Regions from separate parts of the Ensifer sp. genome, predicted to be linked through region 2. Evidence: riboswitches for the same ligand, from Rfam matches in the RefSeq annotation. Region 2 holds a riboswitch; each other region holds the start of a gene.

Region 1 (9,541 bases), on a different contig from region 2:
GCCGCCAGGGCGAGCGGCTGAAGCAGCGGCTCGGCAGCATCCGCCTGAGGGCGGGCGACATCGTCGTGCTGCAGGGCGCGCGGCGCGAGTTGCCGTCGTTTCTGCAGGATTTCGGCTGCCTGCCGCTCGCCCAGCGCGAGATCCTGCTCGGCACCATCCGCAAGGCGACGTTGCCGCTTCTTGTCCTGGCGGCCGCCATGGGCTCGACCGCGCTCGGCCTGGTGCCGATCCCTATCGCCTTCTTCGCTGCAGCCCTTGCCATGGTCATTTTCCGCATCATTCCGCTGCGCGACGTCTACCGCTCGGTCGACGGGCCGATCCTTGTGATGCTGGCAGCGCTGATCCCGGTCAGTGACTCCTTGCGCACCACCGGTGGAACCGACGTCATTGCCAGCTGGCTCGGCACGGTTGCGACCGGCCTGCCGCCGGCCGGCGCCCTGACGCTGATCCTGCTGGCTGCCATGGCGGTGACGCCGTTTCTCAACAATGCCGCGACCGTGCTGGTGATGGCGCCGATCGCCGCGAGCTTTGCGACCGCGCTCGGCTATCGGCCGGAGGCGTTCCTGATGGCGGTCGCCATCGGCGCCGGCTGCGACTTCCTGACCCCGATCGGCCACCAGTGCAACACGCTGGTCATGGGGCCGGGTGGCTATCGTTTCAGCGACTATCCGCGCCTCGGCCTGCCGCTCTCGATCGTGATCGTCATCGTCAGCATCCCGACGCTGATGCTGGTCTGGCCCTTGCGCTAGAGGCGCTGAAGCCGGGCCCCCACAAGCGGCGCGCGTGCATGCGCGGGTTGCTGGCGCTCGCAGAGAGTGCGTTTAAGGTGTACAAGGGAGCGCGCGGCGCCGATCCGCCGCAAGCTGGCAGATCCGAAACGACTGATGGCAAGGAGACGACATGAGCCCCCAGCCCACCGGCCACCTCAGTGGCAACGATCTGATCCTGACGCGCAGGTTTCGCGCCCCGGTCGCCGACGTCTGGCGGAGCGTGACGAAGTCCGAGAACACCGCGCTCTGGTTCGGTCGCTGGGAAGGCGAGGCCGGCCCCGGCAAGACCGTGCGGCTGCAACTGCTCCATGAGAAGGGCCAGCCCTTTGCCAATGTCGCGATCGAGGAGTGCGAGGCGCCACACCGGCTGGTGGTCGCCATGAAGGACGACTTCGGCGACTGGCGCATGGAGCTGACGTTTACGCAGGCCGGCGACGAGACGGAGCTGCGCCTGGTGCAGCGCCTGAGCGACGCCAAGCTCGCCGGCGATGTCGGACCCGGCTGGGAATACTATCTCGACATGCTGGTCGCTGCGCGTGAGGGCAAGCCGCTGCCGTCCTTCGACGATTATTACCCGGCGCAGAAGGCGCATTATCTGAGCGGCACCTAACGCCCATCCGGAAATACCGACGCGGTCTTGCGTGCCTGATGTGGAGCGGGCGGGTGGGATAGTGCGCCTCGCATGGCGACAACAGTGGCCTCTGCCTATGCGAGAACGGTGACGAGAACTGCGCCCCAGAGCGCCAGCAGCACGTTGCCGATGGCATAGCCGAGGCCGTAGCCGAGGGTGGGGACCTGGCTTCCGGCTGCTTCCTGCACGGCGGCGAGCGCCGGGGCCGAGGTGCCGGCGCCGCAGCAGGTGCCGGCGAGCACGCCCTCGTTCATCCGGAAGACCCATCGGCCGAGCGCGAGGGCGGCCACGTGCGAGATCACGCAGATCAGCGCGCTGGCGACGACCAGCGCCGGGCCGGACTGCACGAGACCTGCGACGAAACTCGGCCCCGCCGAAATGCCGACGCAGGCGATGAAGGCGCAGAGCCCGACACTATCGAAGAACCACAGCGTTGCCTCCGGCACGAAGCCGAAGGTGCGCCGCGTCGAGCGCAGCCAGCCGGCGACGAGGCCGGCAATCAGCACGCCGACGGCGACGCCGAGGCCGATTTCAAGCGCGCCCAGTTTCAGTGCGGGAATGCCGATCAGACCGCCGAGAAAAATGAAGACGCCGACGAAAACCATGTCGGTCGCGGTCGTCTCGCGATCGGCGTAGCCGAGCAAGGCGGCGGCATCCTCGACATGGCGCCTTGCGCCGGCGATGGACATCACGTCGCCGCGCCTGACCGTCAGCCCGGGAAAGATCGGGATCTTCTGGCCGGCGCGAAGGATCCCGCGCAGGAAGACGGAGCGCGCTTCAGGCCGCTGGTTCAGCTCCCACAGGCGTCTGCCCGCGACCTCCTTGTTCGTCACCACGACGTCGAGGACCTCGACGGGGATATCGAGCAACTCGCGATCGTCGATCTCTGTGCCGATCCGGTCGGCATATTCGACCAGAAAACCGCGAAGCCCGGCAACGGCAATGACGTCGCCGGCGTAGAGGCGCTCCTTGGGCGCCGGGGTGATGATCTCGGTACCGCGCCTGATCTGTTCGATATAGGCCTTCTGCCGCTCGGGAACGCGTGCCTCGGCCTCCTGCACGGTGAGGCCGACGAGATTGTCGCCAACGACGAAGGCGCGCGCCTCGATCTCGCGGCGGGCGCTGTTGCCGGTGTCGTTCGGAGTGATGTTGAGCTCGGCTTCGAGTTCGGCGCAGGCCTCCTTCAGGCTGCGGCCGAACATGCGGGGCGCGAGCTGCGACTGCACGAGGATGGCGCTGACGACGCCGACGAGGTAGGCGACGGCAAAGCCGGTCGCGATGGCGGATTCGAACTGGCTGGCGGCCTCCGGCGTCGGCGCGGTCTTGCGGAACGTGTCGATGGCGACGCCGACCGTTGCCGATTCCGTCGCACCGCCGGCAAGCACGCCGGCCGCCGTGCCGAGGTCGAAGCCGAAGAAGATCGACAGCACGATCGCGGTTGCGAGCGCCACCACGCAGAGCGTCACCGTGACGGCGATTTGCGGCAGCGCGTCGGCGTTCAGGCTCTGGAAGAACTGTGGCCCGGTGCGATAGCCGATGGCGAAGAGGAAGAGCAGGAAGAACGCCTGCTTGACGTCATTGGAGAGCACGGCGCCGGTCTGGCCGATCAACACGCCGGCAAGCAGACATCCGGTAACGGCGCCGATCGTGACGCCGGCGATGGTGATCTTGCCGACCGCATAGCCGATGCCGAGCGCCAGGAACAGGGCGAGTTCCGGATGAGCCCGCAGAATGCTGAACGCCTGTTCGACCACGTGACGATCCTTCGATGTTGCGCGCCTGAGGCTGGTGGGCCGCGCGCCGAATGGGGATGGGCATTCCACGGTATGGGTCGCCTGCAGCCCGCGACAGGTTTTCGGTCGCGCGGGAACGCGGTCGACGAAACGAGGCTTTCAAGCGAGGTGGGGAGGCGACGACGCCGGCCACCTCCCGGCGGCCGGCGTCGTCGTGCGATCAACTGATCGGAAGACCCTTCGACGCCCGGTAGGCCTGAACGTAACCACGCGCCACGGAGCGCACGGCACTGCCGATCTGGGTATAGGCATCGTCGTTGAGGTTGGCGAAGGAGACGCGCGCCGACCAGTTCGGAGCATCGAAACCCGAACCGTTCAAGAGAACGATGCCGTAGTCCTCGGCCAGCCGGAAGGGGATGTCGAGCGGGTGGATGTTCTCCTTGACCCAGTCGACGACGTCCTGGCCGACATATTTGCGCAGCCAGAACTCGAAATCGATGATCCCGTAATAGTGGTCGAAATAGATGCCGGGGTTCGATTCGATGCCCATGCCGTCGACCAGGTTGCGGAACCGCTTGGTGCAGATCGCGATGCAGGCCTTCTGGTAGAGCTTGTCGACATCCTGCAGTTCGACCAGGCTGAACAGCGACATCATCACCTGCTGCGGCAGCGAGAGGCCGGCGGTGTGGTTGAGCGCCACGTCGCGGCTGTCGGCGACGATGCGGTCGATGAACTTGACGGCGCGCGGCGTCTGCGTCATCGCCTTGTAGCGCTTTTCCAGGACCTTCTGCAGCGGCTCGGGATGCGCCTTGATCATCTTGTCGAAGATGTTGTCCTGGGCAACCGCGATCACGCCCAGCCGCCAGCCGGTGCAACCGAAGTATTTCGAGTAGGAGTAGACGCCGATGGTGTTGTGCGGCAGGTGGCCGAGCAGCGACTGGAAGCCGGGCACGAAGGTGCCGTAGACGTCATCGGTCAGGATCATCAGATCCGGCCGCTTGGTGTTGACGAAGTTGACAAGGCGCCCGATCGTATCGGGATCGAGTGCGGCGGCAGACGGGTTGCCCGGGTTGACCAGGAACAACGCCTTCACCTTGGGGTCTTCCAGCGCCTTGATGTCTTCGTCGGTAAACTGGAACCGGTCCTCCTGCTCCGCGCTCATATGCACGGTCTTGAGGTCGTAATCCTCCAGTTCCGGCATTTCGAGATAGGGCGTGAAGATCGGCGTGCCGAGCGCGATCGTGTCGCCGGCGTTGAGCAGGCGCGCGTTCTTCAGCGCCTTGAAGATGTAGCACATGGCGGCGGTGCCGCCCTCGACCGGATAGAGGTCGAATTTCGCGTCGGGCCTGAAGCCCGCGCACATCGCCCACATCAGGTATTCGTGGGTGATCCTCTCATTGTGGTAGAGCGCCCGGTCGGGAACGGGGTAGTTGTCGCCGATGATGCTGTCGGTGAGCTCGTGCACGAAGGCGTCCGCGTCGAAGTTGAAGGCGCGGATGGCGTATTCGACGGCATCGGAAAGCGTCTTGGCCGGCAGTTCGCCGTCGTCTTCCTCGTCCCAGTGGGCGGCCATCTGGAGCTGCTTCTTGATCCACTTCTGGAACCGTTGATAGGCGCCGTCGCGCGCCGGCATGCCGGCCACGCCGGCTTTCGGATCAAAGGAGGTGCGCTTGGCCTCGGTGATGGCGAACTGGCCGAGCAGGAAGAACGCTTCACGCGCCCTGGTCGCCGTCCAGTTGGGGTTGCCGCGGCCGGCATTGAGGAATGCCTTGGCGGATTTTTCGGCGTTCGTCCTGGCGAGCTTGATCAGCTCGTCCTTGATCTCGAACGGGCTGAGCTCGGATAGACTGTCGTAGAATTTTCTGTCCAACATGAATCACACTCCCCTAATCGAAGTTGTCTTGTGTCTTTGAACGTTTGTCTCGAACTCATGGCCCGCCTGACGGAGCCAGCATGATGACGATGACCAGGCCGAAGATGGTCAGAAGTGTATTGCCGATGGCATAGGGCATGCCGTAGCCAAGTGCCGGCACCTTGCTCTTGGCAGCCTCCTGGATCATGCCGAGCGCGGCCGTCGTCGTGCGCACGCCGGCACAGGCGCCAAACAGGATCGCCGGATGGAAGCGGAACACGTAGTGGCCGAGCAGCACCGAGGCGATCATCGGTACGGAGGTCGCCACGATGCCCCAGATCAGGAGGGATATGCCGACTTCCTGCAAGCCGGCGACGAAGCCGGGGCCGGCGCCGATGCCGACGACGGCGATGAAGATGTTGAGGCCCAGCGTATTGAGGAGCCAGAGGGCGGGGCTCGGAATGCGGCCGAAGGCAGGGTAGGTGGTGCGCAGCCACCCAAGGACGAGGCCGGCAAGCAGCGCGCCGCCCGAGGTCGAAAGGCCGATCGGTATGCCGCCGATGGTGATCGTGAGGGCGCCGATCATGGCGCCGACGAAGAGACCCCAGCCGAGGAAGGCGATGTCGGTGGTCTCGACCGGGCGATCGGCAAAGCCCAGCGCCTTGATCGCCGCTTCGACATGGGCCTTGGCGCCGCCGATGGTGACGATGTCGCCCCGTTCGACGGTCGTTCCCGGCAGCACCGGGATCTCGACCAGCGAGCGAACGATCTTGCGGGCGTAGACGCCGCGCGCCCAGTCCATGGTGCTGACTTCGGCAAGCGTCTTGCCGGCAAGCGCCTTGCTCGTCACGTAGACGTCGAGCACCTCGGCCTCGGCGTTGAGCAGTTCCTTGTCCTCGACCTCGAGGAGCTTGGAATCGAGGTGTTCGACGAGCAGGGCGCGCCGGCCCGAGAAGGCGACGACGTCGCCCGGCTGCAGCACGGTGTTGCCGTCCGCCTCGATGATCTGGCCGCCGCGACGCACGCGCTCGACGAAGACGCGGATGCCGGGCAGCAGGTTCCTGACCGGCGTTCCCGTGAGCCCGCTCGCCTCGTCGACGCGATAGGCCCTCAGGCCGAAATCGTGATAGGCGTGGGTGATCCCCGGTTCGCTCGCCACGGTGCCGCCACCGAGCTTTGCCTCATACTCCCGGCAGGCGGCCGGCAGGTCGATGCCGAGCATCTTGGGCCCGAGCTGGGCCAGGATGATGGCCGAGCCGATCGTGCCCCAGATGTAGGTGACCGCATAGGCGATCGGGATCTGGTCGGTATAGGTCTTGGCCTGTTCGGGCGTCAGCCCCATCGCGTTGATCTGGTCGCTGGCAACGCCGATCGCCGCCGAAATCGTCTGCGAACCCGCATACATGCCGGCGCCGTAGCCAAGCGGCAGGCCGGCAACGAGCGCGCACAGATAGGGCACGATCAGGCACAGCACGAGGACCGAAAGCGCAAAGAGGATCTGTTTCGGCCCATCCGTGCTCAGGCCGCGAACGAATTGCGGGCCGACGCCGTAGCCGACGGCAAACAGGAAGAGGAGGAACAGGGTCGACTTCAGGTCGCCCGAAACCTGGATCCCCAGCTGTCCGATGACGACGCCGGCCAGAAGCGTGGCCGTGACATTTCCGAGATTGAACCCGGCGATCTTGATCGGACCGATCAGAAAGCCGATGCCGAGCGCCAGAAAAACGGCGACCGGCGGATAGGTACGCAGGGTATCAACAAAAAAGTCTATCGGATTCACCGTCATCCCCTTCAAGAAACTCGTCGTATTCGGGAGGTACGCGGACAGGCTGGATGCTACGTCGCAGGCGCATTCGTTTCGCTGCCGCGCGATCTCGGGCAAGCTCGGCCCACGTCGTTGCGCGTCTGCTGATGCACGGTCTTTTCACCTGGAAGCACATCACTGATTGTGGCTGTCTTCAAGTACGTAACAGTAACGGACGACGTTACCGGGGAGGCGGGCGGCGCACAGCCAGAACGGTCGGCAAGTCCCGCCGTCGTTATCTCTTCGTCGGGCCACGACGTGATGCGGCGCCGCGCTGAGCGTCGGCTGCTCTTGTCGTTCATCCCGCCGATCGCCTGGACGTAACCTTCGTCGGTTCACGTTAGGGAAGCCCGAGCCTTTCGTCGTCAGGGTGAGGCGTGCCGGCTTGGCATGGCGGCCCGACCGAGCGTCGACATTATCCCGACAAAGGCATTTTAGGCTTGCGCATCGTAATGATATTACATAACCAATCTGCATGAAAATATGCCGCATGTTGATAGGCCCGAGCCGATCCGTCCCGCCGGTTGTCACCTCCGTCGAAGTGTGCGACGAAGGGCGTGATGGTGCTGCGAGCGCGACAATGCGCAAGCGGCTGAAAAGGGAACACGGAGCGGACGACCCAATAGGGGCCGAAACCGTGGCTGCCCCCGCAACTGTGAGCGGAAAGCGCATTCACACCCTGTCACTGGCGTTAAGCCGGGAAGACGTGGATGCGCAGAGACCCGCGAGCCAGGAGACCTGCCATCGAACCGATCAACCACAACGGACGGGGTGTTCCGATGGACAAGAACTGGTTTTTGCGCGACGGCCATCCGTCATCACATCGCTATGCCACATTCTCTCCGGCTCGCTCCGGCGGAGAGCAAGCATGGCGACACCGGCATCCCGACAGCACAAGATAACGGTCTGCACCGATTGCCGCTTCACCGGCGGCCCCTGCCGGCCGGGCGCGGATCTCATCCAGCGGCTGAACCGCAGCATCGCGGCCCTCGGCGCGCCGCTTGACCGGGATTTTTCCATTGCCGGCACAGTCTGCATGGCGGGCTGCACCAGGCCGTGCACCGTCGCCTTCCAGGCCACCGGAAAGGCGACCTATCTCTTCGGCGACATCTCGCCCGATGAGGATATCGACGATCTCGTCTCCTTTGCGACGACCTATGCCGGGCGCGATGACGGCATGACGCGGGCGGCCGAGCGGCCGCGCGGGCTTTCCGGCAAGACGCTGGCGCGCATTCCGGCAGCGCTGCTCGTCTCAGAAGACAGCGGCGGGCACTTCCAATGAGTGCGCACGGGGGGACGAGCCGATGAGTTGCACCGCAAGAGGGGCCGGCCTTCGGGTTCGCTGCCTTGACTGGGGCCCACGCCCGGACCTGAAGCTCGTCCGCGAGGTGGATTTTGCCATTGCGCCCGGCAGCCGGCTTGCCATTCTCGGCCCGAACGGTGCCGGCAAGACCTCGCTGTTGCGCTGCCTCTATCGCTCGGCCCGGCCGACGGCCGGCGTGGTCGAGGTCGATGGCGTCGACGTCTGGTCGATGACGGCGCGCGAGGCGGCCAGGATCATCGCCGTCGTGCTGCAGGAAATGCCGAGCGATTTTCCCTTCAGCGTGCGTGACGTGGTGATGATGGGCCGCATCCCCAGGCGCGAGGGCATGAGCGGCTGGACTGCCCGTGACCGCGAGACGGTGGCGCATGCGCTCGAGCATCTCGATCTGACCCAGCTTGCCGGGCGGCAATTCTCGACGCTTTCGGGCGGCGAGAAGCAGCGCGTGCTGATTGCCCGGGCGCTCGCCCAGGAGCCGCGCGTCATCATCCTCGACGAACCGACCAATCATCTCGACATCCGTCACCAGCTCGAAATCCTCGAGCTGCTCCAGACGCTGCAGCTGACGATCGTCACCACGCTGCACGACATCAACCTGGCCGCCGAATTCGCCACCGACGTGGCGATCCTGACGGAGGGCCGCATGACGGTCTTCGGCGCGCCGGAAGACGTGCTCAACCCGCAGGCACTTTCCTCCGCCTTCGGCGTCACCGCCACCGCGCACAGCAACGCCGTTACCAACGGCGCGCGTTTTTCCTTTTCACTCGCTCGACAGGAATTGATTTCATGAAGACACTTTTTGCCGGTTCAGCCCTTTTGCTGCTGACGCTCGCCGCCACGCCGGCGCTCGCCTATCCCGTCACCGTCAAGAGCTGCAATCGCGACGTGACCTTCGATGCAGCACCCAAGCGCGCCGTCTCCAACGACGTCAACCTCACCGAAATGATGCTGGCCCTGAAGCTGCAGGACCGCATGGTCGGCTATACCGGGGTCTCCGGCTGGAAGACACTGGATGAAAAGCTGCGCGAAGGCGTCAAGGCGCTGCCGGAGCTTTCGGAAAAATACCCGACCAAGGAAGTGCTGCTCAATGCGGATGCCGACTTCTACTTCGCCGGCTGGAACTACGGCATGAAGGTCGGCGGCGAGGTCACGCCGGACACGCTTCAGCCTTTCAAGATCAATGTCTACGAGCTGACCGAATCCTGCATCCACATCATGGCCAAGGGCAAGCCAACGATGGACGACATGTTCGTCGACCTGCTCAATCTCGGCCTGATCTTCGGCGTCGAGGACCAGGCCAAGGCGCTCGTCGACGGCTATCGCCGCGATCTCGACAAGATCACTGCGGATGTGGGTGCGATCGAGCGGCCGACGCGCGTCTTCGTCTATGATTCCGGCGAGGAGAAGCCGTTCACGTCGGGTCGTTTCGG
Region 2 (9,541 bases):
CAGTTGAAGATTTCCGTGCGGCCCGAACCCATCAGTCCGTAGATCCCGAAGATCTCGCCCTTGCGCACGGAGAACGAGATGTCCTCGATCTTGCCCGGCAACGTCAGGCCCGAAACCTCCAGGCCGATCGTGTCGGTCGGATCATTGGTCTTGATGTATTCCTCGCCCAGTTCGCGCCCGACGATCATCTTGATCAGGCCCGGACGATCGATATCGGCAAGCAGCCCGCTGCCGACATAGCCGCCGTCGCGGAACACCGTGTAGCTGTCGGCGATCTGGAAGATCTCCGACAGCCGGTGCGACACGTAGACGACGCCCTTGCCCTCGGCCTTGAGGCGGGCAACCGCGGCAAACAGGTGCTGTGCTTCCTTCTCGCCGATCGCCGATGTCGGCTCGTCCATGAAGATGACTTCGGCTTCATGGCTGAAGGCCTTGGCGATTTCGACGAGTTGCATCTGCGCGACCGAAAGCGTCATCATCGTCTGGGTGGCGCGGATGCCGAATTCGAGCCGGTCGAGAAGCTGCTGCGCGTCGCGGTTCATCTTCTTGAAGTCGATGCCGCCGAACCGCCCCGATGGCTCGCGCCCGAGGTAGATGTTTTCGGCGACCGTCATGTGCGGAACTGGGCTCAGTTCCTGCTCGATGATGGCGATGCCGGAGGCAAGCGCCTCGGCCGGGTTGCCGTAGCGCACCTCCTTGCCGCGCCGCCAGATCGTGCCGCCGTCGCGCTGCTGGATACCCATCAGGATCGAGAGAAATGTCGATTTGCCGGCGCCGTTGCCGCCGCACAGCGCGTGGACGGAGCCGGCCTGAAGTTCAAGGCGACCGTCGCGCAAGGCCGCGACGCCCCCGAATGATTTCTTCAGTCCTTCAACCTTCAAAAGCGGTTGCATGGTGTCCTCCCACGCTGCGATGGCGATTTAGCCGCCACCGATTTCGACAAAAATCACATGATGATCGACATCTGTCAATATCGAGATTTTACTTTTGATTTTTTTGGTCGTCTTTTGTCAAAATCGAGTTTGGCCGTGGCATGAATTGACATGAGTCAATGCAGGCCTCCGGCCCCTCGGGCTTGTTTTAGCGATCCGTTTACGTCGCGATGACGGTTTGCCACGCCGGGCCTATTCCCGGTTGAGTTTGGGTCATCGCGGGCTATTGTCGTGCTGTGCATTGGAAGGTGGGACGCTGATATGGAAAAAGCCCGGAAGAATTGGCTGATACTCGGCCTCGCCGTTCTGGCTCTGGCCGGCGGCTACTACGCCTGGCAGAACCTCGATCGCAACGCGCTGCCCGCAGGGATCGCCAGCGGCAATGGCCGCATCGAGGCGGTCGAGATCGATATCTCGACGAAAACGCCGGGCAGAATCAAAGAGATCATGGTTGACGAGGGCGACTTCGTCACTGCCGGTCAGGTGCTCGCCCAGATGGACACGGTCCAGCTCGAAGCCCACAAGCGCCAGGCAGAAGCGCAGCAGCAGCGTGCCATCGTCGGCGTCGAAGCGGCAAAGAACTTGGTGACCCAGCGCGAGGCGGAAAAGGCCGCAGCCGAAGCCGTGCTGGCGCAGCGCCGGGCACAACTGGACGCTGCCGAGCGGCGCCTCGCCCGATCGGAGCAACTCGTCAAGACGAGCACCGTCTCGCAGCAAGTGCTGGATGACGACCGTGCAACGGCGGAAGGCGCCCGCGCTGCGGCGAAGGCCGCGGAAGCCTCGCTTGCGGCATCCGATGCCGCGATCAATTCGGCGAAATCCCAGGTGATCGATGCGCAAGCCTCGGTCGAGGCGGCCAAGGCTTCGGTCGAGAGCATCGATGCCGACATCAACGACAGCACGCTCGTCTCGCCGCGCGACGGCCGCATCCAGTATCGTGTCGTCCAGCCCGGCGAAGTGCTGGCGGCAGGCGGCCGCGTGCTCAATCTCGTCGATCTCGGCGACGTCTACATGACCTTCTTCCTGCCGACGGAACAGGCCGGCCTGTTGTCGATCGGTAGTGAGGTCCGGTTGATGCTCGACGCCGCACCGCAATACATCATTCCCGCCAAGGTCTCCTATGTCGCCGATGTCGCCCAGTTCACGCCGAAGACGGTCGAGACGGCCGAAGAGCGCCAGAAGCTGACCTTCCGCATCAAGGCGCAGATCCCGAAGGAGCTGCTGAAGAAGTATATCCGCATGGTGAAAACCGGGCTTCCCGGTGTCGCCTATGTCAAGGTCGATCCCAAGGCCGAGTGGCCGGCGAGCCAGACCGGCACGCTGGTGCAGTGATGGCGGATCCCGACAGGGCCGGCCTGTCGCCGGCAGAGCCCGTGGTTCGCCTGAATGCCGTCACGCTTTTCTACGGCAAGGTGAGGGCGCTCGATGACGTGACACTCGACGTCCCCTCCGGCTGCATGGCCGGCCTGATCGGGCCCGACGGGGTTGGAAAATCGAGCCTGCTCTCACTCGTCGCCGGCGCACGCGCCGTCCAGGGCGGCCGCGTCGAGGTGCTAGGCGGCGACATTGCCGATGCCGGCCATCGCCGCCGGACCTGCCCGCGCATCGCCTACATGCCCCAGGGCCTGGGCAAGAACCTCTATCCGACGCTCTCCGTGTTCGAAAACGTCGATTTCTTCGGCCGGCTGTTTGGCCATGATCGCGAGGAGCGCGAGCGGCGGATCGCCAGCCTGCTTCAAAGCACCGGCCTTGCCCCCTTCGCCGACCGTCCGGCGGGAAAGCTTTCCGGCGGCATGAAGCAGAAGCTCGGCCTCTGCTGCGCTCTCATCCACGATCCCGATCTCCTCATCCTCGACGAGCCGACAACCGGCGTCGATCCCCTGTCGCGCCGGCAGTTCTGGGAGCTGATCGACGAAATCCGCACCGAGCGGCCAGGCATGAGCGTCATCGTCGCCACCGCCTATATGGAAGAGGCGGCTCGCTTCGACTGGCTGGTGGCGATGGATGCCGGCCGGGTGCTGGCGACGGGGACGCCGGACGAACTGCTGCAAAAGACCGGCGTCGACACGCTTGATGCCGCCTTCATCGCGTTGCTTCCGGAAGATCTCAGGCGCGAGCATCATGACGTCGTCATTCCGCCGCGCCCGGAAGGGGTGGGCGACGATATCGCCATCGAGGCCAACAACCTCACCATGCGTTTCGGCGATTTCGTCGCCGTCGACAATGTCAGCTTCCGCATCGGCCGCGGCGAGATCTTCGGCTTCCTCGGCTCGAACGGCTGCGGCAAGACGACGACGATGAAGATGCTGACGGGCTTGCTTGCCGCAAGCGAAGGCACGGCCAAGTTGTTCGGCCGCGAGGTCGATCCGCGCGACATGGAGGTGCGCCATCGCGTCGGTTACATGTCGCAGGCCTTCTCGCTCTATACCGAGCTCACGGTCCTGCAGAACCTCGAACTGCACGCCAAGCTCTTCGGCATGGCGGCGGACACGATACCGAAGCGGATCGAGGAGCTTGCCGATCGTTTCGACCTTTCGGGCGTGATGGCGGCGCTGCCGGATGCCTTGCCGCTCGGCGTGCGCCAGCGCCTGTCGCTGGCGGTCGCCCTGATCCATTCGCCCGATATCCTCATCCTCGACGAGCCGACATCGGGTGTGGATCCCGTCGCGCGCGACAGTTTCTGGCAGATCCTCGTCGACCTCTCGCGCAACGAGCAGGTGACGATCTTCATCTCCACCCATTTCATGAACGAGGCGATGCGTTGCGATCGCATGTCGCTGATGCATGCGGGCAAGGTGCTGGTCAGCGACACGCCCTTGGGCATCATGAAGAGCCGCTCGGCATCGACGCTGGAAGAAGCGTTCATCGCCTATCTGGAAGAGGCGATCGCTGGCGCCAAGCAGACGGCCCCTTCCGTGGTGAGGGCGCAGGCTTCGTCGAAGCCGGCAATCGCCCAGGCGGTCGAACGAAAGGCGTCGGCGACGTCCGGGTTCTTCGACGTCGGGCGCATGTTCAGTTACACCCGCCGCGAGGCGCTGGAGCTGGTGCGCGATCCCATCCGGGCGACACTTGCGACCATCGGCACGGTCATCCTGATGTTCGTCATCGGCTATGGCATCAACATGGATGTTGAGGACCTGACTTTTGCGGTGCTCGATAACGACCAGACGACCACCAGCCGCGAATATATTCTGGAAATCGCCGGCTCGCGCTATTTCATCGAGAAGGACCCGATCACCGATTACGCCGACCTCGACCGGCGCATGCGCAACGGCGAACTGAGCCTCGCGATCGAGATCCCTCCGGGCTTTGCCCGCCGCGCCGCCCGGGGCGACACGGTCGAGATCGCCGCCTGGATCGACGGCGCCATGGCGAGCCGCGCCGAAACGGTCAAGGGCTACGTGCAGGGCCTGCATGCCCATTGGCTGACCGGCAAGATCCGCGAGCGCTATGGTGCCGCGGCCACCGCCGGCACGTTCAAGATCGAGACGCGTTTCCGCTACAATCCCGACGTCAAGAGCATCGTCGCCATGGTACCCGCGGTCATCCCGCTGTTGCTGATGCTGATCCCGGCCATGCTGTCGGCGCTCAGCGTCGTGCGCGAGAAGGAGCTGGGCTCGATCGTCAATCTCTATGTCTCGCCGGTGACGCGGCTCGAGTTCCTGGTCGGCAAGCAGCTCCCCTATATCGCGCTGGCCATGCTCAATTTCGCGCTTCTGACCGCCTTCGCGATCTTCGTTTTCCGGGTGCCGTTTACCGGCAGTCTTTTGACCTGGACCGTCGCGGGCCTGATCTATGTCTCGGCAGCAACGGCCATGGGGCTCGTGATCTCCACCTTCATGTCGAGCCAGATCGCGGCGATCTTCGGCACGGCGATCCTGACCCTCATCCCGGCCATCCAGTATTCCGGGATGATCGATCCGGTATCCTCGCTTGAAGGGGCGGGCGCCTTCATCGGCCAGATCTACCCGACGACGCATTTCATGACGATCGCGCGCGGGACCTTCTCCAAGGCGCTCGGCTTCGGCGATCTCGCCGGCGCTTTCGTGCCTATGCTGATCGCGGTGCCGGTGCTTTTGACGATCGGCACCTTCTCCCTCAAGAAGCAGGCGAGGTGACCATGCGCCTGTCCCACATCTACCAGCTCGGCATCAAGGAACTCTGGGGGCTCTGGCGCGATCCGATCCTGTTGATCCTGATCGTCTATTCCTTCACCCTGTCGGTCTATACCGGCTCGACCGCGATGCCGGAGACGCTCAATCGCGCCGCGATCGCCATCGTCGACGAGGACCGTTCGCCGGTGTCGACGCGGATCTCGACCGCGTTCTATCCGCCCTATTTCGTGCCGCCGCAGATGATCACGCCGGCGGAGATGGACCGGCGCATGGACCAGGGGCTCGATACCTTCGCGCTCGACATACCGCCGAATTTCCAGACGGATCTGCTCGCCGGCCGCTCGCCGACGATCCAGCTCAATGTCGACGCGACGCGCATGAGCCAGGCCTTTTCGGGCAACGGCTATATCCAGCAGATCGTCACCGGCGAGGTCGCGGGCTTCCTCGACCGGCACCGCAGCGAGCAGCAGCTGCCGGTCGATCTGGTCCTGCGGGCGCGCTACAATGCCGAGTTGAACAAGGGCTGGTTCGGCGCAGTGATGAACGTCATCACCAACATCACCATCCTGTCGATCGTTCTGACCGGGGCGGCGCTCATCCGCGAGCGCGAACATGGCACGGTCGAGCATCTGCTCGTCATGCCCGTGACCCCGTTCGAGATCATGGTCAGCAAGGTCTGGTCGATGGGACTTGTGGTGCTCCTGGCTTCGGCCGTCTCGCTGGTCTTCGTCGTCAAGGGCGTGCTCGCCGTCCCGGTGCAGGGCTCGTTTGGGTTGTTCCTGCTGGCTACCGCCTTGCAATTGTTCGCGACAACGTCGATGGGCATCCTGCTGGCCACCATCGCCGGCTCCATGCCGCAGTTCGGCCTGCTCTTGATGCTGGTGCTTCTGCCGTTGCAGGCGCTCTCCGGCGGCATGACGCCGCGCGAAAGCATGCCCGAGATCATCCAGACCATCATGCTCGCCGCACCCAACACCCATTTCGTCATCCTGGCGCAGGCGGTGTTGTTCCGCGATGCCGGCCTGGACGTCGTCTGGCCACAGCTTCTTGCGCTTCTGGTAATCGGCGCTGTCCTCTTTGCCTTCGCCATGCGCCGCTTCCGGGCATTCCTGAAATAGACCGAGCGTGGCGTGTCGCGGGCAAAGCGCGCGCAGACTTTTACCAGTGGAAAATGCGACCGGCGGTTGACGCGCCGCCGGCATCTGGTAGGTCTCGTCCCTGCGAAACAGGTTCCGTCATGCGATGGATGAAAAGGGAACACGGTGAGGATTACCCATCAGGGGCCGATACCGCGACTGCCCCCGCAACTGTAACCGCCGAGCGGAACCCCATGAAGCCACTGCGCGACATCTCGCGTGGGAAGGCGGGAGGAAGCGACGACGCGGAAGTCAGGAGACCTGCCTGTTTCGGTCACCCATGCCTGGACACGAGGGGTGTCGAGGCGCGGCCGTCCGTAGCGGTGACATTGGAGCAATGTTGCCGCGTGCCGCAGACGGCGCCGGGGTGGTCGCTTGTCGTCTTGCCTCAGCCATTGTCTGCCCGCGGTCGATCGCGCGTGGGCCGGATCGTGCCCGTCGCGCCGGAGTGGGGACGACATGACGAAACAATTGACTGGCGCAGCCGCGCTGGTTCTGACCCTCGTGGGCGGTGCCCAGGCACAGGACCAGGGCACAAACGAACAGCCGACGAAACTTGAAAAGATCCTGGTTTCCGATGGCCTGACGCCGACCGAGCAGCGCAAATCCGGACGCGCCTTTACCGTGATTACCGGAGATCAGATCGAGAAAAACCAGATCCGCTACGTCGCCGACGCCCTGCGTCTGGTTCCCGGTTTCTCGGTCTCGCGCACCGGTGCCCCCGGCGGCCTGACGCAGGTGCGCGTGCGCGGTGCGGAAGGCAATCAGCTCTTGGTGGTGATCGATGGCGTCGAGGCGAACGATGTCTCTCAGGGCGAGTTCGATTTCGGTGGCCTGGTTGCCGACGACATCGAGCGCATCGAAATCCTGCGCGGACCGCAAAGCACCTTCTGGGGCGCCAATGCCATGGCAGGTGTCATCAACATCGTCACCAAGAAGGGAAGCCGCGATGGTGCCGTGTCAAACGCCCGCACCGAAGTCGGCGGCGACGGCACCTGGCTTGGCGGCCTGTCGACCCGCGGCGGCGGCGAGGGCTATGATTACGCGCTGTCCGGCGTGTTCCAGAGAACCGGCGGTTTCAATATCTCCGATACCGGCTCCGAGGATGACGGCGACCGTAATGGCACCGTCAACGGCAAGTTCGCCTTCGATCTCTCGCCGGATCTGCAGCTCGACGCGACCTTGCGGGCCGTCAACCGCAAGACCGACCTTGACGCACAGGACTACATGACGGCGCTGACCTACGACACACTGGACTACACGCGATCGCGTGAGCTGTCGGGCTCGCTCGGCCTGACCCATTCGGCGCTCGACGGCGATCTCACCCAGAAGGCGCGCGTCTCCGGCCTCGACGTTCACCGTGACAATGTCAGCGGCTTCGGGCGATCCTGGAACGACGGCAACCGCTACAACGGCAGCTACCAGGCAAGCTACGGCTTCGATGGTGGAGACGGTATCCGCCACCAGATCACCGGTGGCTACGAGTGGCAGCGCGAGACGTTCAGGCCGTCGCATCTGCTCGAGACCTTCAGCCGCAATGCGCATTCGCTCGTCGGCGAGTATCGCGGCGAGTTCGCCGACCAGTTCTTCGTCAATGCAGGCCTCAGGCGCGATTTCAACGATCGCTTCGAGGACGCGACCACATGGAGCCTCAGCGCCTCCTGGGAGATACCGGGCAGCGATACGCGCCTGCACGCATCCGTCGGCACCGGCGTGACCAACCCGACCTTCTACGAGCAGTTCGGGTATATCCCGGGAACCTTCATCGGCAATCCCTACCTGAAACCGGAGGAGAGCCTCGGCTGGGACATCGGTGTCGAGCAGAGCTTCTTCGACGACGGTCTGACTGTCGATGTCACCTATTTCGACCAGAACCTTAAAAACGAGATCGCCACCGTCTACGACGCCAGCTTCCGCTCGACGCCGGTCAATCGCTCCGGCGAAAGCCTGCGCCACGGGGTCGAGGTCTCCGCGATCGTCGACTTCTTCAACGGACTGACGACGACGGCGACCTACACCTACACCGCCTCGAGTGAGCAGACGCTGGCCGGTGGTCCGCGCCTGCAGGAAGTCCGCCGTCCGCGACATGCCGCAGCGCTCGATGCGGCCTACGTCTTCCATGATGATCGCGCGCGCGTCTTCGGCGAGGTCATCCTCAACGGTCGGATGCAGGATGTCGCCTACAGGCCCGGGCCCGAGAGAGTGCCGCTTGGCGCCTACACGCTCGTCAATGTCGGCGGCAGCTTCAAGGTCAACGACACGCTTGAGGTCTTCGGCCGCGTCGACAACCTTTTCGATGAGGATTATGAGGAGATCTACGGCTACAACACGCAAGGCGTCACCGCGTTTGCCGGATTGAAGGCCACATTTTGATGATATCCGGTTGGTGTCGGCGATTTCTGGTTGCGGGGCTGCTTTGGGCAGCCTCGCCTGCTGGCATCTCGGCGGCCGAAACGCCGCGCCGCGTCGTTTCCATGAATGTCTGCACCGACCAGATGGCCATGCTTCTGGCGGATAAGGGACAGCTCTATTCGGTCTCCTATCTCGCCGCCGACGCCTCGACCTCGGCGCTTGCAGACGACGCTAAGCGCTATGTCCTCAATCACGGGCTTGCCGAAGAGATCTTCCTGATGAAGCCGGATCTTGTCATTGCCGGCACCTACACGACACGCACCACGGTCGACCTGTTGAAACGGCTCGGCTTTGTCGTCGAGGAATTTGCGCCCGAGGTATCGATCGCCGAGGTCAGGACCAACCTGCGGCGCATGGGGAAAATTCTCGGCCGCCAACAGCGAGCCGACGCACTGGTGGCGGCAATGGATGCAGAGATCGCACGGCTGCAGGCGATGAACTTGTCTGAGGTCGAGCTGGCGCTCTACTACGCCAACGGCTTCACCTCCGGCAGCGGCACCCTTGTTGCCGACATCGTCGGCATCGCCGGACTGGAAAATCTGGCGGAAAGGCTCGGTATTTCCGGCACCGGCAAACTGAGCCTGGAAGCGCTGGTGCTCGCCCGTCCGGATCTGATCGCCGTCGACGCCAGCCCTGATCGAGGGCCGGCGCTGGCAAGGCAGACCTTCGACCATCCGGCCTTCCGGGCCATTTCCGCCGGGCACCGGGCCGTCCAGCTCGACAGCCGCTACACCATCTGCGGCGGGCCGTTCACGCTGATCGCCGCCGGCATCCTGCAGCAGGCCGCCATGACGCTTGGCGGCGTGAAACCCGACATGGGGAAACGATGACCGAAACCGCCCGTTACCGCCTGCTGATCGCAGTTCTTGCCATGGTGGTCGCCCTTCTTTTCGTGCTTTCGCTGACGGTCGGTCCGGCGGAAGTCGCGCCGTTGCAGGGGCTTTCG
Region 3 (9,541 bases), on a different contig from region 2:
CGATCTGATTGACGATGTTGCCGTCATTGCCGGCATTCGGGTCGACCTCCACCGCACCCTGAAACGGCATCAGCGTGAAGACCATGAGGAAGAGCCCGAGGCCCGACAACAGCGATGCAAGGTGACGGGTCAGTTGCGTCAGCCCGGCGTCGCTGCTCGACAGCGCCGGCACCGGGTACCGTCGTGTAGAAGAAACTGCCGTGGCGGTGGGTGTTTGCATCAGAACGCCGAGATCGCTTTGACGGGGCGCCGCCGACACGGCGCCGCCTCCGGTTTCCAGTCCTGCCTGCACTCGCACCGAGCGGGCCGGGACCAGCCACCAAACATGGCGCAATTGGGTTAAAGCGGAATGAAACGGGCCTTGCCGCCGGGTGGCTGCCGATGCGCTGGTGCCTGAAGGTTACCGCGGTCGCCACGCCTGGCCCCTGTCATCCGACCGGTCAATGCCATTGTGGCCGAAGCGCGGCGGTCGCTCACGACGAAAAGCCGCAGCCTATAGGCGATTGCGGCCCGGCTGCTATCGCTGTAAAAGGCCGAACTTATGTAGTTGCTCGCGTGCCCGCGGATATCGCGCGCTGATCGATAGCCTCAAACGAGAAGAACATCATGAACTTCAAACTCCGGACACTCGCGTCGGCGGCCGTTTCACTTGGTCTGCTGCTTGGCGGTGCGTCCCATGCCTTCGCCGGAAAGGCGCATCTGGTTCTCGACGCGCAGACCGGCACGGTCCTTGAGGCCGAAAACGCCGACGTGCTCAACTATCCCGCCTCGCTCACCAAGATGATGACGATCTACCTGGCGTTCGAAGCCCTTCGCGATGGCCGGTTGACCTGGGATCAGCGGCTGACGATGTCGGAAAATGCCAACAGCAAGGAGCCGTTCAAGCTGGCGGTCGGTGTCGGGCGCACCGTGTCCGTGCGCGAAGCCGTCATGGGCATGATCGTGCTGTCGGCCAACGATGCGTCCATTGCCATCGGCGAGCAACTGGCAGGCACCGAAACCGCTTTTGCCACTATGATGACGGGTAAGGCACGCCAGCTCGGCATGGCCAGCACCGTGTTCAAGAACGCCAACGGCCTGCCGGATCCCGAACAGGTAACGACTGCGCGCGACATGGCGACGCTCGGCATTGCCCTGATGCGCGATTTTCCGCAGGAGTTCACGCTGTTTTCCAACCGCCGGATCGAGTTCCGGGGCATGAAGCTTCGCGGCCACAACAATGTGATGAACCGCTACGCCGGTGCCGATGGCATCAAGACCGGTTACACGCAGGCCTCTGGCTACAATCTGGTCACCTCGGCGACCCGCGACGGCAAGCGCCTCGTCGGCGTCGTCATGGGCGGCGAGACTGCCGAAAAGCGCGACAATCAGATGATCGACCTGCTCGACAAGTATTTCCCTGCACGTGAAGACTCGGCGTCTTCCGCAAGCGCCGTCGAGCCGGCTGCAGCCGAAACGACGACCACCAACTGAAGACGGCTGGCATCGGCCTCGCGTCAACGCGGGGGCCGATGCCTCACGCCTGCCTGACGGCAAGCGCGTCGTCCGGGTTAACGTGCCGGCGAGGCGGTTTGGCGATCGCCGGCCTTAGAGCGCGTGCGGCGCTTTACGCAGCCCTCTTGTCCTCATGGCTGGTCGGCGTCACCATGGCCGAGATGATGGTCTGCAGATCGAGCGTACCGACCGGGCGACCATTCTCGTCGACGACATGGGCCGTGTTGAGGTGGGCGCCGGTCATGGCGCGGGCGGCCGATTCCAGCACGGTGCCCATCGCCAGCGGCAAGCCTTCCGGGTTTCCGGCAAGCGGCCGCATGATCGTCTCGACATTGATGACGCGTCCGCGGTTCACTTCCTTGACGAAGGCCGAGATGTAGTCGTCGGCGGGCGACAGCACGATCTGCTGGCCCGTGCCCTGCTGAACGACGCGGCCGTCGCGCAGGATGGCGATCTTGTCGCCGAGCCGGAGCGCCTCGTCGAGATCGTGGGTGATGAAGACGACGGTCTTCTTCAATTCCTTCTGCAGGTCGAGAAGCACGGTCTGCATGTCGACACGGATCAGCGGATCGAGCGCCGAATAGGCCTCGTCCATCAGCAGGATGTCGGCGTCGTTGGTCAGTGCCCGGGCAAGGCCCACGCGCTGCTGCATGCCGCCCGAGAGCTGGTTCGGATAGTGATTCTCGAACCCCTTCAGCCCGACGCGCTCGATCCAGCCGCGCGCCCGCTTTTCGCTCTCGGCCTTGCCGACGCCCTGGATCTCAAGGCCGTAGACCGTGTTGTCGAGAACGGTGCGGTGCGGCAAAAGCGCGAATTTCTGGAACACCATCGCCGTCTTGTGGCGACGGAATTCGCGCAGGTCGTTGTCGCTCATCTGGCAGACGTCGACACCGTCATAGAGCACTTCGCCCGCGGTCGGGTCGATCAGCCGGTTGATGTGGCGGATCAGCGTCGACTTGCCCGAGCCCGAAAGCCCCATGACCACCATAACGCCGCCGGCCGGCATCGAGATGTTGATGTCCTGCAGGCCGAGCACGTGGCCGTGTTTCTCGTTGAGCTCCGCCTTGCCAAGGCCCCGCTTGACCGCATCGACATAGTCGCCGCCATTGGGGCCGAAGATCTTGTAGAGGTTCTTCACCTCGATCGCGTGACTAGCCATGGATAACCTCCGAATGCTTCTGCAGCCGCCTGCCGAAGGCCTGGCTGGTCCGGTCGAAAATGATGGCGATGCCGACAAGGGCGAAGCCGTTGAGGAAGCCGACAGTGAAGAACTGGTTGGCGATCGCCTGCAGCACGTTCTTGCCGAGACCGCCGACACCGATCATCGATGCGACGACGACCATGGCCAGCGACATCATGATGGTCTGGTTGATGCCGGCCATGATGGTCGGCAGCGCCAGGGGCATCTGCACGTTCTTCAGTTTCTGCCAGGCAGAGGACCCGAAGGCGTCGGCCGCCTCGAGCACTTCCTTGTCGACGAGGCGGATGCCGAGATTGGTGAGCCGGATCATCGGCGGCACGGCATAGATGACGACGGCGATCAGGCCCGGCACCTTGCCGATGCCGAAGATCATGACCACGGGGATGAGATAAACGAAGCTCGGCATCGTCTGCATCACGTCGAGCACCGGATTGACGATCGACTGTACCCGGTCGGAGCGGGCCATCAGAATGCCGATCGGGATGCCGATCAGGATCGAGATCAGCGTACAGACGGTCACCATCGCCAGCGTAATCATCGTGTCGTTCCAAAGACCGACGAGGCCGATGGCGATCATCGACAGCGCCGTGCCGATGGTGATGTTGATGTTGCGGCTGCCGTAATAGACCACGGCGACCATGACGATCAGCACCAGGATCCAGGGCGACGCCACGAACGCGCCCTCGAGATAATTCAGGAACCACTGAAGCGGCTGTACGACCGTATCGATGGCGTCGCCATAGGAACGGACGAACCCTTTGAAGCCATCGTCGATGGTCTTGCGCGCGAGCCGGATCGTTCCGTCGTCGATGGCAGGGAACTTGCAGAGCAACGCTGGCAAGACACTGCAGATGGATGCCATATTTTTCCCCTTCTTGGCCGGAAGTCTTATGACGCCGACTGCGTCTCCGGACCGGTCGTTGCCGATCTCCTGCGCAGACTTGACGAGTGACCTCTTCGGGTCCCGGCGTGAGAAATGTGACAGCGGAACGTGTCGCCCGCTTTACTGAATGCGACGCGAACCGAGCCCGTTCGTCGTCGGAAGCGTCGCCGTCGTGCCCGGTTACCCAGGCTGCCGGCGAAGACGCCGATGCAGGCGACCGCTTTTTTCGCGGGCGCCTGCATCGGCAATCGCATCAAAGCGCAGCCTTGACCTTCTCGGCCACTTCCGGGCTCACCCAGGTGGTCCACATGTCGGGGAACTCGGCGAGGAAATGCTTGGCCGCATCCTCGTTGGTGCCCTGGTTCTCATCCATCCAGGCGAGAACCTTGTTGACCGTGCCGTTGTCCCACTTGCGCGCCTTGACGTAGTCCATGGCGACGCCCGCCTTGTCGGCGAAGGACTTGGTCACGACCGTGAACACGTCGGAGACCGGGTAGGAGTTGACCTTCGGGCTCGGGCAATCGGGAACCGCCGAGCAGGCGTCCCATTCCTTCTTGTCGTGGTCGACGCCGAAGGAGAGGCGGGTCATCTCGTATTTGCCGAGGATGGCGGTCGGTGCCCAGTAGTAGCCGAGCCAGCCGGTCTTCTTGGCAAAGGCATTGGCGATCGAGCCGTCGAGGCCAGCGGCAGACCCGGTGTCGACCAGCTGGAAGCCGGCCTTCTCGGCATCGATCGCCTTGTAGAGGTTGGCGGTCGAAACCTGGCAGTTCCAGCCCGACGGGCAATTGTGCACGGCGGCCTTGGACGGGTCTTCCGGTGCCGGGAAGAGATCGGGGTGTTTCAGCGCGTCCTGCACCGTCTTGATGTCGGGGTGGGCATCGGCGAGGAATTTCGGGATCCACCAGCCTTCGACGCCGCCTTCGCTCAAGATCTTGGCGGCCTCGATCAGCCGGCCTTCCTTGATCGCCGCGTCGAGCGGCGTGCGCACGGCGTTGACCCAGAGTTCCGGCGCCATGTCCGGCTGAGCCTTTTCGTTCATGGAGGCAAAGGTCGGCATGGTGTCGCCGGTAACCAGCGTCACGGTGCAACCGTAACCGTTTTCCAGAATGAACTTGTCCACATGCGCAGCGACGCCCGCAGATGCCCAGTTCATTTCGGCAATGCTGACTTCACCGCATTCCGCGGCCTGCGCGGAACCCGCCATGGCATAAAGGCCTGCGGCGAGAATGGTGGAAGCGAGGAGTTTCTTCATGTTGCAAGACCTCCCAGTCTTTATCTGCAGCCAACGATCGAACGGGCGTCATGGGGACGCCCTTGCATCCCGGTCACCCGACCCAAATAAGCAGCCTGGGCTTCGGCGCAGTTCACGCCAAGGGTAGCCCCGCTGCGGCGGTGATGGGAATTCGTTCTGGTCCTGGCCGCGGAACCCTGTCGCCGGCCGGATTTCCTCTATACCGCAAGCCAAGCCTAAGTATTCTCGTTGAGAAATCAACCTCTTCAATCGGAGAGGGGCGCGACCGATAGGGTAGCGGCGTCTGTCTGCGACATGGCGCAAGCGGAATTTTTCGGCTCCCGGCGGCTAAATTTAAGCATTTGCGACAATTAGTGCCGCAAAATTTAGCGCTCGCCACAATGCTGGTTTCCGGTCTGTTGCATTGAGGACCTTTCCTGTCTCGAATGCGTCACGCGCAAATTTTGCGAATGTCGCGAAAAACATTCAAAAAAAGCCGGAATTCATCTTTCGTTAAATCCTCAATAACCATCCGGTAACGATGTCCGGCTAATTGTTGTTGCGCGGCAGGAAACGGCCGCCGACCCGGATCAAGGTAGTGCGTCCCGGGTTTGAAGCGAGCCTCCGGTGTGTATTTCCGGAGTGACCAGTGTTTTTTGGAAGCCGCATCCCTCGAGAGAGGTCGATGCGGCTTTCGCGTTTATGGCCGTTGACGGTGATCGACGGACCAAAAAAAACCGTCTCCACGAGGGGAGACGGCTGGAGGAGGAGGCGTTAGCTGCTGAAATGCGAAGCCTTGGCCAATAGGACGCCCGGGGACCGGGCCATCGGGTCAGCCGACGTTGGACGTGCGGATGAAGCCGAGCGGTCCGAAGGGAGCGTCGAGAACGACGTTGCGGACGCGCGACTGACTGGCGGGGACCTTGGAATTCCAGGCGATCTGAACGAAATTGGGCTTGCTGAAGATGTACAGCATGGACATGGACCTTGAGAGGCCGGACCCCATTGGTCCGGTATGTGTTTCGGTGGCGCTGATATAGGCTCGCCGCAAGCGAAATTGAATGCCAAACTCGTCACAGGATGTCGCAATTACGCTAGTTTCGGAGAGAAACTCGACAAGCTTGATTAGCGACCGAAACAGTCCGTCATCGACGCGCCGCAAATGCGGCGAAATCTTGTCAAAGCAGGGCTTTGCGCCCGATCAAATCGATGTTACCCGTGGCGCCATGACACGCAAGATCATGCTGCAGGGAACCGGCTCGGATGTCGGAAAATCGGTATTGGTGGCAGGCCTCTGCCGGCTCGCTTCCAATCGCGGGTTGAAGGTCAGGCCGTTCAAGCCGCAGAACATGTCGAACAATGCCGCGGTGTCTGACGACGGCGGCGAAATCGGCCGGGCGCAGTGGCTGCAGGCGCTGGCTGCCCGCGTGCCGTCCTCCGTGCACATGAACCCGGTGCTCCTGAAGCCGCAGTCGGATGTCGGCAGCCAGATCGTGGTGCAGGGCAAGGTCGCAGGGCAGGCGCGCGGGCGCGAATATCAGGCGCTGAAGCCGAAATTGCTCGGCGTGGTCATGGACAGCTTCGAGCAGATTTCGGCCGGCGTCGATCTTGTCGTCGTCGAAGGCGCGGGGTCTCCGGCCGAGATTAATCTGAGGGCCGGCGACATCGCCAATATGGGCTTTGCGACCCGTGCGGACGTGCCTGTCATCCTCGTGGGTGACATCGACCGCGGCGGTGTCATCGCCTCGCTGGTCGGCACGCATGCGATCCTGCCGGCGGACGACCGGCGCATGATCTCAGGCTATCTCATCAACAAGTTCCGTGGCGACGTCACCCTGTTTAATGACGGCATTGCCGCCATCGGCGGCTACACCGGCTGGCCCTGCTTTGGCGTCGTGCCGTGGTTGAAGGCGGCGGGCCGGCTGCCGGCGGAGGATTCCGTCGTGCTCGAAAAGCGCGTGCGCGGCGAGGGGCGGGCGCTGAAGGTCGTCGTTCCCGTGTTGTCCCGTATCGCCAATTTCGACGATCTCGATCCGCTCGCCGCCGAGCCGGAGGTCGAGCTCGTCTTCGTGAAGCCAGGCAACCCGATCCCGGCAGATGCGGGTCTCGTCGTCATTCCCGGGTCGAAATCGACCATTGCCGACCTGAAGGATCTGCGCGCGCAGGGCTGGGACGGCGACATCAAGCGCCATGTCCGGCGCGGTGGCCGGGTTATCGGCATCTGCGGCGGATACCAGATGCTCGGCCGGCGCGTCACCGATCCGCTGGGGATCGAGGGGCGCGACCACGAAATCGCCGGGCTCGGTCTGCTCGATATCGAAACCGAGATGGCGCCGGAAAAGACCGTGCGCAACAGTCGCGCCTGGTCGCTGGAGCACGACGTGACGCTCGAAGGCTACGAGATCCACCTGGGCAAGACGACGGGCGCCGATTGCGACCGCCCTGCGGTCAGCATCGACGGCCGCGCCGATGGTGCTCTTTCTGCCGATGGCCGGGTGATGGGCACCTATCTGCACGGCCTGTTTGCAAGCGATGCCTATCGCTCGGCACTGCTGAGAAGCTTCGGGATCGAGGGCGGCATCGGCAATTATCGTCAATCGGTCGACGCGGCGCTCGACGACGTCGCGAGCGAACTCGAGGCGGTGCTCGACAGGCGTTGGCTGGAGCAGCTGCTCGGGAATTAGCCAGCGCGCCGCAATCGCGTTGTTGGCCGTCGCACGCGTCGATTGACTTTGCGCCCCCCGCTTCCTAATCATCTGGCGTTGGATGGTTTCCCCGGATCGTGGCGATGCGGGGGAATAATTGGGAATGTGACGGATGGACCCAAACCGGGCATCCTTATCGCAGCCGACCCCGCGACTGTAGAACGGTCAGGGTTCGCCATCGGGTTTGATGCCGGGTTGTCGGCCGGTTGCATGGGCAATCGGGGCAGGTCAGGGATCAAGCCGGAAAAGCCACTGGCGTGGCTTCGTGATCAGCCGGGCTGGACGCCTCTTCTTCTACGAATCGTCCGCCTTTCACGAAACCGGCCACAGCGCCGCGCATCGGAAACGACGTGCAAAGGTTCGCTGTGGCACCGGAAAGCGCCGGGAAGGTGAGGCGGGCCGTTCGGGCCCTTGCATTGTTTTCGCGTCGCGACGCGAAGCGATGCCATGGGCTCGTGACGCCGTGAGCCAGGAGACCTGCCGTCCGACAGGGGCATTCCGCCCGAAGGGAAGCCCGCTTCCCAACGCCATCACGGAGGTTGTCTTGGCTTATCGACCATTTTCCGAACGCGCCTTGAGCGCGCCGAGCTTCTGTTGCCGTTCAAAATCGCCCGCTGCGGCGACGTGAGGCGGCAAGGCAGATGAGCATTCCCCATGCCGGGCCGGTTCTGGTCCTCGGTGGCGCCCGTTCCGGCAAATCCAGCTTCTCCGAACGGCTCGTCGAAGCCTCGGGTCTCGACATGCACTATGTCGCGACCGGGCGTGCCTGGGACGACGAGATGCGCGAGCGTATCGACCATCACCGGGAAAGGCGCGGCGAGGGCTGGACCACGCATGAGGAGCCGCTCGATCTCGTCTCGCTGCTGACGCGCATCGACGGTGAGAACCGCGTGGTCCTCGTCGACTGCCTGACACTGTGGGTCACCAACCTGATGATGGAAGAGCGCGACATGGCGGCGGAGTTCGCTGCCCTTGCCGGCTTTCTGCCTGAGGCCCAGGCGCGCCTCATCCTTGTTTCCAACGAAGTCGGCCTCGGCATCGTGCCCGAGAACCGCATGGCCCGCGACTTCCGCGACCATGCCGGCCGGCTTCACCAGATCGTTGCGGAGAAATCCGCGGAAGTTTACTTTGTCGCGGCTGGATTGCCGCTGAAAATGAAGGGTTGATCCATGACCACTGCGAGAGCCAACCAGGGCAAGATCCCGGCGACCGTCATCACCGGCTTCCTCGGCGCCGGCAAGACGACGATGATCCGCAACCTGCTGCAGAACGCCGACGGCAAGCGCATCGCGCTCATCATCAACGAGTTCGGCGATCTCGGCGTCGATGGCGACGTCCTGAAGGGTTGCGGCGCTGAAGCCTGCTCGGAAGACGACATCATTGAACTCACCAACGGCTGCATCTGCTGCACGGTTGCCGACGATTTCATTCCGACCATGACCAAGCTGCTCGAGCGCGAAAACCGTCCTGACCACATCATCATCGAGACCTCGGGTCTGGCGCTGCCGCAGCCGCTGATCGCTGCCTTCAACTGGCCGGATATCCGCAGCGAAGTGACCGTCGACGGCGTCGTCACCGTGGTCGACAGCGCGGCCGTTGCCGCCGGCCGCTTTGCCGACGACCATGACAAGGTCGATGCGCTGCGCGTCGAGGATGACAATCTCGATCACGAAAGCCCGATCGAGGAGCTGTTCGAGGATCAGCTGACGGCTGCCGACCTGATCGTGCTCAACAAGACCGACCTGATCGACGCCTCCGGCCTGAAGGCCGTGCGTGACGAGGTCGCCTCGCGCACCAGCCGCAAGCCCGCGATGATCGAAGCCAAGAACGGCGAAGTGGCTGCTGCCATCCTGCTCGGCCTTGGTGTCGGCACGGAAAGCGATATCGCCAACCGCAAGTCGCACCACGAGATGGAACATGAGGCCGGCGAGGAGCACTCTCACGACGAGTTCGACAGCTTCGTCGTCGAGCTCGGCGCGATTGCCGATCCCGCCGCCTTCATCGATCGCCTCAAGAGCGTGATCGCG

Evidence for each region. A riboswitch is a leader RNA that binds a small molecule or an ion and turns the genes downstream of it on or off. The one in region 2 is predicted to bind cobalamin.
Region 1: linked by a shared signal. The riboswitch ahead of RTP54_RS10620 (DUF1636 domain-containing protein) and the one ahead of RTP54_RS22515 (TonB-dependent receptor domain-containing protein) in region 2 are both predicted to bind cobalamin.
Region 3: linked by a shared signal. The riboswitch ahead of cobU (bifunctional adenosylcobinamide kinase/adenosylcobinamide-phosphate guanylyltransferase) and the one ahead of RTP54_RS22515 (TonB-dependent receptor domain-containing protein) in region 2 are both predicted to bind cobalamin.

The regions. Positions count from the first base shown of each region.
Region 1 is NZ_DALZXU010000001.1:2,182,058-2,191,598, reverse strand. Features, by position in the region: gene RTP54_RS10645 (SLC13 family permease) at 1-749, shown strand, start outside; gene RTP54_RS10640 (SRPBCC family protein) at 901-1,380, shown strand; gene RTP54_RS10635 (aspartate:alanine exchanger family transporter) at 1,476-3,155, opposite strand; gene RTP54_RS10630 (bifunctional aspartate transaminase/aspartate 4-decarboxylase) at 3,355-5,007, opposite strand; gene aspT (aspartate-alanine antiporter) at 5,063-6,766, opposite strand; cobalamin riboswitch at 7,335-7,551, shown strand; gene RTP54_RS10620 (DUF1636 domain-containing protein) at 7,659-8,072, shown strand; gene RTP54_RS10615 (ABC transporter ATP-binding protein) at 8,095-8,901, shown strand; gene RTP54_RS10610 (ABC transporter substrate-binding protein) at 8,898-9,541, shown strand, end outside.
Region 2 is NZ_DALZXU010000006.1:76,584-86,124, forward strand. Features, by position in the region: gene RTP54_RS22495 (sugar ABC transporter ATP-binding protein) at 1-893, opposite strand, end outside; gene RTP54_RS22500 (HlyD family secretion protein) at 1,194-2,264, shown strand; gene rbbA (ribosome-associated ATPase/putative transporter RbbA) at 2,264-5,050, shown strand; gene RTP54_RS22510 (ABC transporter permease) at 5,053-6,165, shown strand; cobalamin riboswitch at 6,258-6,467, shown strand; gene RTP54_RS22515 (TonB-dependent receptor domain-containing protein) at 6,643-8,556, shown strand; gene RTP54_RS22520 (ABC transporter substrate-binding protein) at 8,556-9,425, shown strand; gene RTP54_RS22525 (iron ABC transporter permease) at 9,422-9,541, shown strand, end outside.
Region 3 is NZ_DALZXU010000001.1:2,124,560-2,134,100, reverse strand. Features, by position in the region: gene RTP54_RS10370 (O-antigen ligase) at 1-220, opposite strand, end outside; gene RTP54_RS10365 (D-alanyl-D-alanine carboxypeptidase family protein) at 607-1,473, shown strand; gene RTP54_RS10360 (glycine betaine/L-proline ABC transporter ATP-binding protein) at 1,607-2,653, opposite strand; gene RTP54_RS10355 (ABC transporter permease) at 2,646-3,557, opposite strand; gene RTP54_RS10350 (ABC transporter substrate-binding protein) at 3,832-4,830, opposite strand; gene RTP54_RS10345 (hypothetical protein) at 5,642-5,785, opposite strand; gene RTP54_RS10340 (cobyric acid synthase) at 6,036-7,493, shown strand; cobalamin riboswitch at 7,560-8,014, shown strand; gene cobU (bifunctional adenosylcobinamide kinase/adenosylcobinamide-phosphate guanylyltransferase) at 8,156-8,680, shown strand; gene cobW (cobalamin biosynthesis protein CobW) at 8,684-9,541, shown strand, end outside.